2 regions of the Kluyvera fluvialis genome follow, and region 1 is predicted to be linked to the other one. Evidence: riboswitches for the same ligand, from Rfam matches in the RefSeq annotation. Region 1 holds a riboswitch; the other holds the start of a gene.
What was found. A riboswitch is a leader RNA that binds a small molecule or an ion and turns the genes downstream of it on or off. The one in region 1 is predicted to bind thiamine pyrophosphate.
Positions count from the first base shown of each region.

Region 2: linked by a shared signal. The riboswitch ahead of thiB (thiamine ABC transporter substrate binding subunit) and the one ahead of thiC (phosphomethylpyrimidine synthase ThiC) in region 1 are both predicted to bind thiamine pyrophosphate.

Region 1 covers NZ_AP046142.1:4,629,179-4,632,387, reverse strand. The annotation lists gene thiC (phosphomethylpyrimidine synthase ThiC) at 1-1,263, opposite strand, end outside; TPP riboswitch at 1,351-1,460, opposite strand; gene rsd (sigma D regulator) at 1,514-1,999, opposite strand; gene nudC (NAD(+) diphosphatase) at 2,098-2,871, shown strand; gene hemE (uroporphyrinogen decarboxylase) at 2,915-3,209, shown strand, end outside.
Region 2 covers NZ_AP046142.1:4,092,694-4,095,902, forward strand. The annotation lists gene sgrR (HTH-type transcriptional regulator SgrR) at 1-1,413, shown strand, start outside; TPP riboswitch at 1,450-1,583, shown strand; gene thiB (thiamine ABC transporter substrate binding subunit) at 1,614-2,597, shown strand; gene thiP (thiamine/thiamine pyrophosphate ABC transporter permease ThiP) at 2,573-3,209, shown strand, end outside.

The DNA.
Region 1 (3,209 bases):
GGTCAGCTCGCCCAGAGTATGCAGCTCGGAGAACTGCGCTTCGTCGTTGGCATCTTGAATAGAGCCAGGGCGCAGACCATCGCCCAGTGACAGTGACACGTCGTAGGCCGCGCAAATTTCGCAGATTTCGCGGAAGTGCTGGTAGAGGAAATTCTCTTGATGATGAGAAAGGCACCACTTCGCCATAATCGACCCGCCGCGCGAGACAATGCCCGTCAGGCGTTTGGCGGTCATTGGCACGTAGCGCAACAGGACGCCCGCGTGGATAGTAAAGTAGTCCACGCCCTGTTCGGCCTGCTCCAGCAATGTGTCGCGAAAGGCTTCCCAGGTAAGGTTTTCGGCTATTCCGTTAACCTTCTCCAGCGCCTGGTAGATGGGAACTGTGCCGATAGGCACTGGGCTGTTACGCAAAATCCACTCGCGGGTTTCGTGAATATAGCGACCGGTGGAGAGATCCATCACCGTATCCGCTCCCCAGCGGGTAGACCACACCAGTTTTTCCACCTCTTCTTCGATGGAGGACGTCACCGCCGAGTTACCAATGTTGGCGTTGACCTTCACCAGGAAGTTGCGCCCGATGATCATCGGTTCTGATTCCGGGTGGTTGATGTTGGCCGGGATAATCGCGCGTCCGGCGGCGACTTCATTGCGCACAAATTCTGGCGTGATGTTTTCCGGCAGACGAGCGCCAAAGCCAACGCCCGGATGCTGGTGGCGCAACACTTCGCTGCGGATGCGTTCGCGGCCCATGTTTTCGCGAATGGCGATGAACTCCATTTCCGGCGTCACTATCCCCTGACGGGCATAGTGCAACTGCGTTACGCGCTTGCCTGCTTTGGCGCGCTTTGGCGTTAACAGGCCGGTGAAGCGCAGCTCGTCCAGCCCATCGTCGGCCAGGCGCTCTCTGGTATAGGCGGAGCTACGGTCGTCTAACTCTTCGCTGTCGTTACGCGCGATAATCCACGGCTGGCGCAGTTTTTCCAGACCCTGCTGGACGTTAATTGCCACCTCGGCGTCACCGTAAGGTCCAGAGGTGTCGTACACCGGCACGGCCTCGTTTTCTTCATACTGCGGTTCGTCTTTCGTGCCGCCAATCAGCGTCGGGCTAAGCTGGATTTCGCGCATTGGAATACGGATATCTGGCTGTGAACCGCTAATGTAAATGCGTTTGGAGTTGGGAAAGGCAGTCCCTTCCAGCGTGTCGATAAAATGTTGGGCCTGGGCGCGCTGTTCGCGACGAGATGGTTTAGTGGTGGCAGACATAGCTCATTCCAAAAAAAGTAAGGATATGGCTTGTCAGACGACGGATTGAGTAATGGATGTGCGCCGCCCGTAAAGGCAGCAGCATAAAGCTGAATTACTCTTGTTCCCTTCGCAGGTATTAGCCTGATCAGGTTCCGCGGATCCCGAATTAACGGTCTCAGCCTACGCTTTCACGTAAGGCACTCCGACAAGAAGCAACCTCTGATGATTAGAGGTAATGAATGTAAACTACTCGTTAACGCAGCAAATCTCAAGCCGTGCTTTTCATCTCGCCCTGATCGAGTGCCTCGAAGGCCAGCATGATCAGTTGGTCTTCTAAGAGGAAGCGCGCTTCCAGCGCTTCACCGATATCAGACAGCGCCTGTTGGAAATCGAAACCATTATCCTGGTCGATAGCATTTTCCAGAGTGGAATCGTAGTAATCCATAATCAACTGGGTATTGGCATCCAACTGCGGCCAGATTTTGCTGGCGTTTAAAAGCGGGCTGTTGCCTTCCATTTTATGGATAATGCGTTCATAAATACTGAAATGACCGGCAGAAAGGTAGTCAACCAGACGCTGACAAAAGTCATCAAGCGCTTTCTCATTAAGACGCATAAACGATTCTTTGCCAGGCTTAAGGCCAACCAAATTGTAGTAAGCCACGAGCAGGTGCTTACGAATGTTCAGCCAGCGGTCTACCAGTCGATGGTGTCCTTTAACGCGCTCTGTCAGGCTCTCTAACTGGTTTAACATAGGTTGACCCCCGCATCAGTGTGGTTTTAATCTGCTCACATCAATATGTAAATATTATGTTAATAACATGCCTGTGAAGCAAAGGTAGCGCAAGAGATATGGATCGTATAATTGAAAAATCGGATCGCGGCTGGTGGATAGTCAGCCACGAACAAAAATTATGGTTGCCCGCTGGTGAATTGCCATATGGCGAAGCGGTAAATTTCGATCTTGTGGGTCAGCGCGCACTCCAGATTGGCGAATGGGATGGTGCTCCGGTATGGCTGGTACAGCAACAGCGCCGCCACGACATGGGCTCGGTACGCCAGGTGCTTGACCTGGACGTTGGCCTGTTTCAACTGGCTGGGCGCGGCGTGCAGCTAGCGGAGTTTTACCGTTCGCATAAATACTGTGGCTACTGCGGGCACACTATGCACCCGAGCAAAACCGAATGGGCGATGCTGTGCAGCCACTGCCGTGAACGCTATTACCCGCAAATTGCGCCCTGCATTATTGTCGCCATTCGCCGTAACGACGCGATTCTTCTTGCGCAGCATGTTCGCCACCGCAACGGTGTTCACACCGTGCTGGCGGGCTTTGTTGAAGTGGGCGAAACCTTAGAACAGGCGGTGGCGCGCGAAGTGATGGAAGAGAGCGGCATTAAGGTGAAAAACCTGCGCTATGTCACTTCGCAGCCGTGGCCGTTCCCGCAATCGTTGATGACGGCGTTTATGGCGGAATACGACAGCGGCGAGATAGTTATCGACCCGAAAGAATTGCTGGAAGCGAACTGGTATCGCTACGACAACTTGCCGCTCCTGCCGCCGCCGGGCACAGTGGCGCGCCGGTTGATTGAAGACACCGTGGCAATCTGTCGGGCAGAGTACGAATGACAGACATGTTACACTGGCGTGAAATAGCTCAAGGAATGGAAAAATGACCGAACTGAAAAACGATCGTTATCTGCGCGCGCTGCTGCGCCAGCCTGTTGATGTCACCCCGGTATGGATGATGCGCCAGGCGGGCCGCTATTTGCCGGAGTACAAAGCCACCCGCGCTCAGGCGGGGGATTTTATGTCGCTGTGCAAAAATGCCGAGCTGGCCTGTGAAGTGACATTACAGCCGCTGCGCCGCTACCCGCTTGATGCCGCGATTCTGTTCTCGGATATCCTGACCATTCCCGATGCCATGGGGCTGGGGCTGTATTTTGAAGCCGGGGAAGGCCCGTGCT
Region 2 (3,209 bases), 540 kb from region 1:
GAAGATTTACTTGAACAAGACAAAATCGAGCAGTTAGTACAACTGGTCGGCGATAAATCCACCGTTCGCCAAATGCTGGTTTCACATCTGGGGCGCAGCTTTCGCCAGGGGCGGCACATTTTGCGCGTGCTTTACTACCGCCCAATGCAAAACCTGCTGCCCGGCACGGCGATGCGCCGCTCAGAAACGCACATTGCGCGGCAGATTTTCAGCGCCCTCACCCGCATAAATGAGGAAAACGGGGAACTGGAAGCGGATATTGCGCACCATTGGCAGGAAATTTCCCCGTGTCACTGGCGTTTTTATTTACGCCCAGGTATTCATTTCCACAATGGTCGCGAGCTGGAAATGGACGATATCATCCGTTCCCTGCAACGGATTAACACGCTGCCGATGTATACCCATATTACGCGTATCGTCTCGCCCACCGCCTGGACTCTGGATATCCACCTCTCACAGCCAGACCGCTGGCTACCGTGGCTGCTGGGGCATACCTCGGCAATGATCCTGCCGCAAGAGTGGCAAACGCTGTCGAATTTTGCGCGCCAGCCTATTGGCACGGGGCCGTATGCGGTGGTTCGCAATAACCAAAACCAGCTAAAGATTCATGCGTTTGAGGAGTATTTCGGCTATCGGGCGTTAATTGATGAAGTGAATGTATGGGTATTGCCCGACGTCGCCGACGAGTTGAGCTGTGGCCTGACCTTACAAGGCACGACGGAAAGCGAGCAGGCGGTAGAAAGCCGCCTGGAAGAAGGCTGTTACTACCTGCTGTTCGACGCCCGCTCCCCGCGCGGCGCAAACCCACAGGTGCGCCAGTGGCTGAGCCATATTCTGGCTCCCGCCAACCTGCTGTACCATGCCAGCGAGCAGTATCAACAATACTGGTTCCCGGCCTACGGCCTGCTGCCGCGCTGGCATCACGCTCGTAGCAAAGCCTGTGAAAAACCGGCGGGGCTGGAGAGCGTCACCCTCGGCTTCTACCGCGACCACGTCGAGCACAAAGTGATTGCCCGCCTGATGGAACAACTGCTGGCGGAACATCAGGTCAAACTGGAAGTGAATGAAATCGACTACCAGGAATGGCACGCCGGCAACATCATCAGTGATCTGTGGCTCAACAGCGCCAACTTTACCCTGCCGCTCAACTTCTCGCTCTTTGCCCATCTGTGCGAAACGCCGTTGATCCAGAACTGTATTCCTCGTGACTGGCAGGCCGATATTAATCAGTGGCATTCCGGCGAGCTGGATCTCCCGGCATGGAGCCAGCAATTGCTGGAACAACAGGCCATTGTGCCGCTCATCCACCATTGGTTGCGCATTCAGGGGCAGCGCAGTATGCGCGGGGTGCGCATGAACACGCTGGGCTGGTTTGATTTTAAATCCGCCTGGTTTGCGCCACCCGATCCGTAACCTTTTGCGATTATTCACATAAACATTACAATAGCGGCGTTCTCAACGGGGTGCTGATTAACAGACACAACATCATGCGAATTTCACACGATGACGCGTCTGGGCTGAGAAAATACCCGTCGAACCTGATCCGGATAACGCCGGCGAAGGGATTTGAGGCTGACTCAAAATCCTTTGCCACCCATTTACTGAGGTGCAAAGTGTTCAAAAAATTACTTCCCCTGCTGCTGCTGATTGCCGCGCCAGCATTTGCAAAACCCGTCCTCACTGTCTACACCTACGACTCATTTGCCGCCGACTGGGGTCCAGGCCCAACGGTGAAAAAAGCGTTTGAAGCCGACTGCAACTGCGAACTGAAATTTGTCGCGCTGGAAGACGGCGTTTCGCTGCTCAACCGTCTGCGTATGGAAGGCAAAAACAGCAAAGCCGACGTGGTGCTGGGGCTGGATAACAACCTGCTGCAAGCGGCAACCGACACCGGGCTATTTGCCAAAAGCGGCGTACCAACCGACGCGGTGAGCATCCCCGGCGGCTGGAAAAACGAGACCTTTGTGCCGTTCGACTACGGTTATTTCGCTTTTGTGTACGACAAAAATAAACTCAAAAACCCGCCGGAAAGCCTGAAAGAACTGGTCGAGAGCGACCAAAAATGGCGCGTTATCTATCAAGACCCACGCACCAGTACCCCGGGATTAGGGCTGCTGATGTGGATGCAAAAAGTCTACGGCGATAACGCACCGCAAGCCTGGCAAAAACTGGCGGCAAAAACCGTTACCGTCACCAAAGGCTGGAGCGAAGCCTACGGCCTGTTCCTGAAAGGGGAAAGCGACCTGGTGCTGAGCTACACCACCTCTCCGGCTTATCACATCATCGACGAAAAGAAAGATAACTACGCGGCAGCGTCGTTTGCAGAAGGCCACTATTTGCAGGTAGAAGTCGCCGCGCGCACGGCGGCCAGCAAACAGCCGGAACTGGCGCAAAAATTCCTCCAGTTTATGGTTTCGCCTGCGTTCCAGAGCGCAATTCCAACCGGCAACTGGATGTATCCGGTCACTCAGGTGACACTGCCAGAAGGCTTTAACGGCCTGGTGAAACCGCAAACCGCGCTGGAATTTACCCCACAGCAAGTCGCTGCCGAACGTCAAAACTGGATTAATGCATGGCTTCGCGCCGCCAGCCGCTAATCGCCCGCTGGCTGTATCCGGGGCTGACGGCGACCACGCTGATGGTTGCCGTCGCCCTGGCGGCTTTTTTGTCGCTGTGGCTTAACGCGCCGGAAACCTCCTGGACGACGCTGCTTAGCGATAGCTATCTGTGGCATGTGGTGCGCTTCTCTTTCTGGCAGGCGTTTTTATCGGCACTGCTGTCGGTACTGCCCGCGATTTTCCTCGCCAGAGCGCTTTACCGACGGCGCTTTCCAGGCCGCCAACTGCTGCTGCGCCTGTGCGCAATGACACTGATTCTACCGGTGCTGGTTGCCGTGTTTGGCATTCTCAGTGTTTATGGTCGTCAGGGCTGGCTGGCACAACTGTGCCAATGGTTTGGCGGGCAGTGGCATTTTTCCCCCTATGGCCTGCAAGGTATTTTGCTGGCGCATGTGTTTTTCAATATGCCGATGGCAACCCGTCTGCTGCTTCAGGCGCTGGAGCAAATTCCCGGCGAGCAGCGCCAGCTTGCCGCCCAACTCGGGATGCGCGGCTATCCGTTCTTCCGCTTTGTAGAGTGGCCGTGGCTACGGCGGCAAATTCTGCCTATCGCCACGCTGATTTTTATGCTGTGCTTTGCCAGTTTCGCCA